2 regions of the Cryobacterium sp. Sr3 genome follow, and region 2 is predicted to be linked to the other one. Evidence: predicted binding sites of a transcription regulator. Region 2 holds the regulator's gene; the other holds the start of a gene.

Region 1 (4,422 bases), on a different contig from region 2:
CGGGCTCGTTGTAGGTGGCAATGAACACGTCGACCCGCGGGAGCTCGTCTGCTGGCGGCAACGGCACAGTGCGCCCGGCGTATGGGGTCCAGAGGGTGACATACACCGCCAGCGATTGTGCGAATCCGAGTACTTCGACCGTTAACAGCAGAATGCCGGTCGCAGTGTTCCACCAGGCGTCGGACGGGATGGTGAACAACACGCGCCACGTGAGGTAGATGATTCGCACGACAATGGTGATCACGATGGCAGTCTTGTGCCCGAAGCCGGGGCGCCGGCGTGAACCGATCCAAAGCGTTTCCATCACGACCAGTATCAAGGCCGGATAGACAAGCATCCAGTACCAATTTTCAATCATCTTGCAGCCCCCTGGTCGTTCCTAGGGAAAACCTAGCAGTGCTGGTTCAGATTCGGTGAGCATCAGAATTTTCGGTTTCCCGGGGGTTTTGGTGATTGCAGGAGGGCGTTCTTGCCGGGCAGGGCCGCCGGCGTCCGCGAGCCATTGGTCGAGGTGGTGGGCTTCGGTCCGGGCGGGCGGGCGTTCGTAGCCGGGCCAGCGGCATCCGACGTAGCGGGCCACGATTCCCGCGCGTTGCTTCTCGGTGAATGAGGTGCTCCGCGAGGCCGATGTTGACGCATTGTCCGTCGTCGAGAAGTGTGACTGGACTACAGCCCCGACCTCTTACTCGGCAACGCCACCAGCGTCTGCTCTGGATCGACCTCGACCGGTGGCCTCAGCCAGCGCTGCGTTCCGGTGCGAATGATCGTCCAGTGCTGGTTGTGCAGTAGCAAATGGTGCGGATGGCACAGCAGCACTCCGTCGGCCAAATCGGTGTACCCGTTTTCCTTCAACCATTCGTTGACGTGATGGGCCTCAGTCCACGCCGGTGGCCTGTCACAGTCGATCCAGAGGCATCCGCCGTCGCGTACTGCCATTGCGGCGCGCTGGTGCTCGGTGAAGAGTCGTTCGTCGCGGCCGACGTTGATGATTTGGCCGTCCGCGTCGAATTTGATGCCGCGGGTTCCGGTGTCGCAGAGGAGTCGGTCGATGGTCTCCTGCGAGATGGGGACCGGGTTGCCCTCGATCTGCCCATGAGCGGCCCCTTCGGCGGGTTCGACGGGCCCAGATTCGCCCGTTTCAGTCTGGACGGTCGTCGGCGCCGGCCCGGTCTGGCCCTGCTGCCCGGCCGGGCCACCTTTCAGCGCCTTCTCGGTCACGATCACGCGCACCGAGGGGCGGCGTCCGCCGAAGACCCGGCCCGGGTCGACCTCGCCGGCGATCTTCAGCAGCTGCACGAGGGAGTCCGCGGCGATCTGCTCGGTGCTGCGCGGGCTCTGTTGCATCTTCTTTGCCCAGGCTGCCCGCTCTGCGTCCACGAATCGAACCCCGCCGCGGCGGGGGCCCGTGATCGAGTCGAAGGTGGAGAGCACAAACTCACCGTCTTCGGGGGCAAACAGCCCGTTCAGGCGCACGGTGCCGTTGCCCAGCCGGTAGACCCGCAGGTAGCGGTCGTCGTAGGCCTGCTTCTCGCGGGCGGCAATGCCGGCCTCGTCAAGCCGGTCGCGCATCCGTCTCGCCTGCTTGAACACCTGATCGGCATTCAGTGACGACGCCTCGGTGAGGAGCGCCGCCAGGGCCACCCCGAGCTTCTCCGCGGTAACTGCCGCGTCGATCTGGCCGAGCCCGGCCCGGATCGCCTCGGCCGCGTCAACCGAGAGCGTGCCGGCGGTGACGGCCCGGGCGATCGGCGCCTGCCACGGCACCTTCGCCTCGAACTCGGCGACCTCGGCGGCATCCCTGTCGGGCGAGAACAGCGCCGCCTCGACCAGCCTGTCGGCCGCCTCGGCATCGGCCATCATCGTGCCGACCGCGACCAGCTTGTAGGCGTCGCCCTTGGACGAGCCGGTCGAGTTCTGAATCAGGGCCTCCGGCGAGAGATACCCCTGCTGCGCCGCCAAACCCGAGTGCCCGAGCTCCGGTCGGGAACGCTCGGCGATGGTCGCCGCCATCCAGGCGGCATAGGTATCGACGAGACGGCGGATCGAAGCGATTCGCTTCTGACCGGCCAACACCTCGGCATCAGGAAGGGCCGAGAAGTCAGCGCATGACGAGCCCAGCAGGGCCACGGCATCGGCCGCCTGCCTGAGGTCTTCCGCGAGGTTGGTCATGTTACGAGAATACCTCAACTCGCACCCAGTGTCGAGAGTTACTCACATAATTTGAGAGAATAATCGAATTTATCTCTGAGCAACTCCGGCCGCTCCGAAGCCGTCCAAGACCGCCGGTTGCCTCAATGGAGACCCCGGGGCGGTGAAGGTTTCCCGGGCGCAGGCGAGACCACCGGAACCGCCACCGTGACGCCCGCCCCGACCAACGCACCCACCGCTACAGATTCTCCGACCACCACCACGCCCCCGGCAACCCTCAAGCCGACGCAATCCGCAAGCCGACGCAACCTGCACCCGGGCAGACCGCGGCGCCGGGCGTCCCACGTCCAACCGCGTGCACGCAGCTCTACAGCCCGGCCATGGTCGAGGCGCTCGGCGACCTGACCCTGAACCCCGTCTGGAGCCAGGACCCGGATGCCGACGTGTCCCACGGCACCGACGATGCCGAGCTGCGCGTCCAGATCGACGCTCTCGACCACCTGACCTGCGTCTGGGCGAGCCCATATGGGGGATCCGACACCGGGATTATCACCACCGTGGTCTGGGTGACCCCGGAACAGAGCGCCGCGGTGGAGGCCCGGCTCGTCGCAAACGGACTGGAGTGCTTCACCCAGTCGGAGGGCCGCCGCTGCGTCATCCAGACGAACACGGCAGACGGCGCTTTCGGTGAGTCCCACTTTCTGAGGGGCGGCATCCGGCTCACCACGAAGTACACGAATGCCGGCCCGCTGGGCTACACACAGAACATCATCGAAAACCTTTGGTGGGTGTCTAGACCGTTTCGAGCAGGCCGAGACCGGCCCGGGCATCGCCCAGCAGCGGCCGCATTCCGCCTGCCGCCCCGCGGGCCGCAACCGGGTCGAAGCCGGGTCGATGCCGTGTCTATGTCGGGTCGAAGCCCCGCCCCGTTAGGATCACTGAACAGAGGCATTTTTTCGAACCGTGTCCCCCTCATTGTGGGTCTGGCCGGATTCCCTGCCCCCGAGATAGCGTTGTCCGTTACTTACTTACCGAGCCTGTTCGAGAGGATCGCGTGGCCAGCCTCACCGAAATCTTGATCCTGCACGGTCTGCTGCCGATCGAGGAGCTCGACCACCTCATGGCCGGCGACCCCGCCGATGAGAGCGCCGTCCGCGCCCTCGTCGCCAAGGGCGTCATCACCGAGGTTCAATTCGCCAAGGCTCGGGCCCAGCAGGCCAACCTGCCCTTCGTCGAGCTAATCGACTACCCGGTCGATCGCCTCGCCGTGGCTCTCGTTCCGGTGGCCGTCTGCAAACGCCACGAAGTGCTCCCGATCGCCGTCGACAACGGCCGCCTCATCCTCGCCATGGTCGACCCTGGCAACGTCTTCGCCGTCGACGACGTGCGCGAAGCATCACGGATGCGCGTCACCCAGGTTGTCGCCGAGCGCAGCGATCTACTCGCCGCCATCACCCGCTACCACCGCGCCGACGACGAGCTCAGCGACCTCACCTCCACACTCGAGGAAGAGAACGCCGCCACCGAGAGCTCCTCTTTCGGAGTCTCGGACTCCATCGACGACGATGCCCCGATCGTACGGTTCGTGAACCTGTTGGTCAGCCAGGCCATCCAGGACCTGGCCTCGGACATCCATATCGAGCCCGGCGAGCACAGCCTGCGGGTGCGCTACCGCATCGACGGCGTGCTGCACGAGATGCAGACCGCACCCAAGAGCATCCAGAACGGTGTTATCTCCAGGCTCAAAATCATGAGCGATATCGACATCGCCGAGCGGCGCAAACCGCAGGACGGCCGCATGACCGTGCGCCATGCCGGCCGTCAGATCGACCTGCGCGTTGCGACTCTTCCCACCGTGTGGGGCGAGAAGGTCGTCATGCGAATTCTCGACAACTCGAACACGACTCTCGACGTGCGCGCGCTGGCCCTGCTCGAGCACAACTTCGAGGCTTACAAGACCTCCTACTCCAAGCCTTACGGCATGATCCTCATCACCGGTCCGACCGGCTCGGGCAAGTCCACCACGCTCTACACGACCCTGGGTGCGGTCGCTCGCCCCGAGATCAACGTGATCACGGTCGAAGACCCGGTCGAATACCGCATGGCCGGCATCAACCAGGTGCAGGTGAACCCGAAGGCAGGTCTCACCTTCGCGAGTGCGCTGCGTTCCATCCTGCGAAGCGACCCGGATGTCGTTCTGCTGGGTGAGATCCGCGACCACGAGACCGCACAGATCGCCATCGAGGCCTCGCTGACCGGCCACCTCGTGCTGTC
Region 2 (4,422 bases):
GTCGAGATTGAGCGACAGGTCGATGCTCGACTCGCTGGTCTCGCGCTGCAGGTGGGCGAAACGGGGCGAGGTGGTCGCGAAAGAGAAGCTCATACGACTAGTTTATTGGCCCGCGCCGTTCACGGCCGCCCAAGCGCCTCGAGGGCGTCGAGGAACGCCGTGGTCTCGGCCTCGGTGCCGGCGCTGACCCGCAGGTGGCCCGGGATGCCGACGTCGCGCACAAGGATGCCTTCCGCCAGCAGCGCCTCGAAGGTGGCCCGAGGGTCCTCAACGCCGCCGAACAGCACGAAGTTACTCGCACTGCGCAGCGGAGTGTAGCCAAGCCGGGCCAGTTCGCTCACGATGCGGTCCCGCTGCCCGCGGATGTCGTCGACCATGGCAAGCATCGCGGGCGTGTGGACGAGCGCGGCGACCGCGGCAGCCTGGGTGAGCGCGGACAGGTGGTAGGGCAGACGAACCAGGCGGAGGGCATCCGTCACGGCGGGATCGGCGGCCAGATAGCCGACGCGCACACCGGCGAAGGCGAACGCCTTGCTCATGGTGCGGGACACCAGCAGGCGCTCCCGGCCGGGAAGCAGGCTCAGGGCGGTTGGCGCGTCATCCGTCCCGAACTCGGCGTACGCCTCGTCGACGACAACGATGCCGTCGCTCGCATCGTAGACGGCCGCGATCGTTTCCAGGGACAGGGGCGTGCCGGTGGGGTTGTTCGGCGAGCAGAGGAAGACGAGGTCAGGGGCAACCCGGTCGACCCACTCGAGCGCCGTGGCCGGGGAGAGTTCGAACTTTGCGTCACGACCGCCCGCGATCCAGCGGGTGCCGGTGCCGGAGGCCAGCAGAGGGTACATGGAGTAGGTCGGCGCGAAGCCGAGCACGGACCGACCCGGGCCGCCGAAGGCCTGCAGCACCTGCTGAAGAACCTCGTTGGAACCGTTGGCGGCCCAGATGTTCTTTCGGGTGAGGCCGTGACCGAGATAACGGGCGAGGGAATCCCGCAGCTCGGTGAACTCCCGATCGGGGTATCGGTTCACGGTCGTGACCGCCACGGCCAACGCCGCCACGATGTCCTGCGCCACCTCAGCCGGGATGCCGTGGGTGTTCTCGTTCACGTTGAGAGCCACCGGCACGTGCAACTGCGGCGCCCCATAGGGAGTGAGTCCGCGCAGATTATCGCGAAGGGGCAGATCGTTGAGACTGGTCACTCCCCCAATATTACCGGGGTGAGACCGGCGGGGGCTCGCCGCGGGTAGTTCACAGGTCGTTCGGAAGCGCCAGCCGCTGACCGGGCTGCACGCTGTCGGACGGCAGCTGATTGAGGCTCACAATCTCGGCGATCACCTCGCGCGGATCGGACGTGGGCGCGATTGTCTCGGCAAGTTGCCAGAGCGACTGCCCCGACTTGATGGTGACGTAGTCGAAGGCCGAGGCCACGTGAGCGACGGTCGAGTTCTCGGCGGCGGCGATGCCTCCGTTGAGGGCGACGGCCAGGGCCACGGCCACGAGCGGAAAGGCAGCCAGGGACGTGAAAACGATGCGACCGCGCCGGGTGAGTCGGAGCCGGGTGCGTCCGGTCGCGATGGGGGCGCCTCGTTCAAGTGCAGTGCTCATGTGATACCTCCTGTGAGAAGACGCATCCGACTCTCGGCCGGGAGAGCCGGATGCGAACTTATGTTCCGAATGTATATTCGATTATTCGAACAATCAAGCTTTATTCGGTAGTTTCTGCAATATTTATTCCGACCCACTCGAATACATGTTTGTTTAATGAGCTCAACGCGGATACAGTTTCGATTGTTGATTGACACTCAATCAGGCACCCCCGACATTCGCGTGAATCGGCGGCATTCGCTGCTTGCTGCCAGCGCATCAATCAAAACGAGGAGCGACGAACGTGGCACAGAACACCAGCGGTCCCCGCGACAAGGGCGGCACCAGACGGCGCAAGAGCCTCAGCGAGAAGCAGCTCGCCATCCTCGACGTCATCCAGCGCTCGGTCAGCCAACGCGGCTATCCGCCGAGCATGCGCGAGATCGGCGACGCCGTCGGCCTGTCGTCACTGTCGAGCGTCACCCACCAGCTCAACCAGCTGGAACTGAGCGGTTACCTCCGCCGAGACCCGAACCGTCCCCGAGCACTGGAGGTGCTCATCGAGATTCCGCAGTCGCCCGAAGACACGACGGCCGGAGCCTCGGAAAGTTTCCACACCGGAGTGCAGGTCGGCGACGCCGCCATGGTTCCGCTCGTCGGTCGCATCGCCGCCGGCATCCCGATCACCGCCGAACAGCAGATCGACGAGATTTTCCCGCTACCCCGCCAGCTGGTGGGCAAGGGCGATCTGTTCATGCTCAAGGTGTCGGGCGAATCGATGATCGACGCCGCCATAATGGACGGCGACTGGGTCGTCGTGCGGCAGCAGAAGACCGCCGAAAACGGTGAAATCGTTGCAGCCATGCTCGACAACGAGGCAACCGTCAAGGTCTTCCGCCAGCGCGACGGGCACACCTGGCTACTGCCCCGCAACACCAACTTCGAACCCATCGTCGGCGATCACGCCGAGATTCTGGGGAAGGTTGTGGCAGTGCTGCGGTCGGTTTAGGGCATCAGCACTCAAGCACATCAGCATTTCAGGCCGACTCTTGGTCTCGACGGTTTCGACCAGCGTCGTGGAGACGCGCGCGTGTTGAGTCACCATGGTTATTTCGGTCGGGTCTTGTGAGCCGGGTCTTGTGGGCCGGGCACGAACACTGTTCTTGGTGTCGTGCCCGGCTTTTGTGTGGGTGGAGGCGGGGTCAGGCGGAGACGGAGGAGGTCAGGCGGGCGCGGAGGATGCGGGTGGCGGCGAGCATGTTGTGCAGGGACTGGACGGTTTCGGTGTAGCCGCGGGTTTTGAGGCCGCAGTCGGGGTTCACCCAGAGCCGGGTGGCCGGGATGGCCGCCGCGGCGCGCTCGAGCAGGTCGGTGAGTTCGGACACGCTCGGCACACGCGGCGAGTGGATGTCCCACACTCCCGGGCCGATACCGTGGTCGAAGCCCTGGGACCGGATATCGCCCACCACCTCCATGCGAGAGCGTGCCGCCTCGATGCTGGTCACATCGGCGTCCAGGTTGCGGATCGCGTCGATGACCACCCCGAACTCCGAGTAGCAGAGGTGGGTGTGGATCTGGGTGGCCGCGGCCGCACCGGCCGTCGCCAGGCGGAAGGACCCCACCGACCAGTCGAGGTATTCCGCCTGGTCCTTCTGCTTCAACGGCAGCAGCTCCCGCAGCGCGGGCTCGTCGACCTGGACGATCTGAATGCCGGCCGACTCCAGGTCGGCGATCTCGTCCCGGAGGGCCAGGGCCACCTGCCTGGCCGTCTCGCCCAGCGGCTGGTCGTCGCGCACGAACGACCACGCGAGGATCGTGACCGGACCGGTGAGCATCCCCTTGACGGGCTTGGGCGTCAGCCCCTGCGTGAACGCCGACCACTCGACCGTGATGGGCCGCGGCCGGGACACGTCACCCCAGAGGATCGACGGGCGCACACACCGGCTGCCATAGGACTGCACCCAGCCGTTCTCGGTGACCGCGAAGCCGTCCAGGTTCTCGGCGAAGTACTGCACCATGTCGTTGCGTTCCGGCTCCCCGTGCACGATCACGTCGAGGCCGATGTCTTCCTGCAGCGAGACGACCCGACGGATTTCGGCGCGCATCAGGTCCCGGTAGTCCGCGGTGCTCAGCACCCCCCGTACCAGCTGCGCCCTGGCCCGACGGATGTCCCCGGTCTGCGGGAAGGATCCGATCGTGGTCGTCGGCAGGAACGGCAGCCCGAGGGCCATCTCCTGGGCTGCCACTCGGGCTGCGTAGGCGCCCCGGGTGAAGTCGCCCGGAGCGAGCGCGTCGGCGCGCACCCGAACGGCGCCATCGTGGACTCCGGGAGCCACCCCCCGCGCGTCGAGGGCCGCGGAGGCCGCAGAGAGGTCGATCTCGATGGCACGGCGACCCAGACTGAGGCCGCGGGCGAGTGTGGCAACCTGCGCGACCTTCTGATCCGCAAAGGCCAGCCAGGTCTTCAGGTCGTCGTCCAGCGCCGATTCGTCGTCGACGTCGTGGGGAACGTGCAGCAGCGAGGTAGAGGTGGAAACCGAGATCCGCGGCGAGAGGCGGACCAGGCCGGCCGCCGTGTCGAAGGCGGCGGCCAGGTCGCCGCGCCAGATATTGTGGCCGTCAATGACGCCAGCCACGAGAGTGGTCGTGTCGAGTCCGGGGGTCTCCGCCGGCACGCTTCCCCGCACGAGGTCAAGCCCGATGGCTTCCACCGGGGTGATGGCAAGAACGGGTAGGGCGTCGTCGAGGCTGCCGTACGGCGCGGCGACAAACAGGGCCGGACGCTCGGCGACGGCGCCGAGGGTGTTGTAGGCGAAGCGGAGGCCGGCGAGGGCATCC

What was found. The regulator LexA, encoded in region 2, represses DNA repair genes until DNA is damaged. The targets are predictions, from matches to a motif close to TCGAACANNTGTTCGA.
Region 1: a site for LexA is predicted at 2,233-2,248, ahead of E3N94_RS16135 (DUF222 domain-containing protein). Genes of this name have one in related genera too.

What each region holds. Positions count from the first base shown of each region.
Region 1 covers NZ_SOFA01000049.1:87,402-91,823, reverse strand. The annotation lists gene E3N94_RS16140 (glycosyltransferase family 2 protein) at 1-358, opposite strand, end outside; gene E3N94_RS16135 (DUF222 domain-containing protein) at 667-2,169, opposite strand; gene E3N94_RS16700 (hypothetical protein) at 2,529-3,227, shown strand; gene E3N94_RS16125 (ATPase, T2SS/T4P/T4SS family) at 3,203-4,422, shown strand, end outside.
Region 2 covers NZ_SOFA01000032.1:30,539-34,960, forward strand. The annotation lists gene hisB (imidazoleglycerol-phosphate dehydratase HisB) at 1-93, opposite strand, end outside; gene E3N94_RS08820 (histidinol-phosphate transaminase) at 120-1,199, opposite strand; gene E3N94_RS08825 (LysM peptidoglycan-binding domain-containing protein) at 1,249-1,605, opposite strand; gene lexA (transcriptional repressor LexA) at 1,889-2,593, shown strand; gene metE (5-methyltetrahydropteroyltriglutamate--homocysteine S-methyltransferase) at 2,787-4,422, opposite strand, start outside.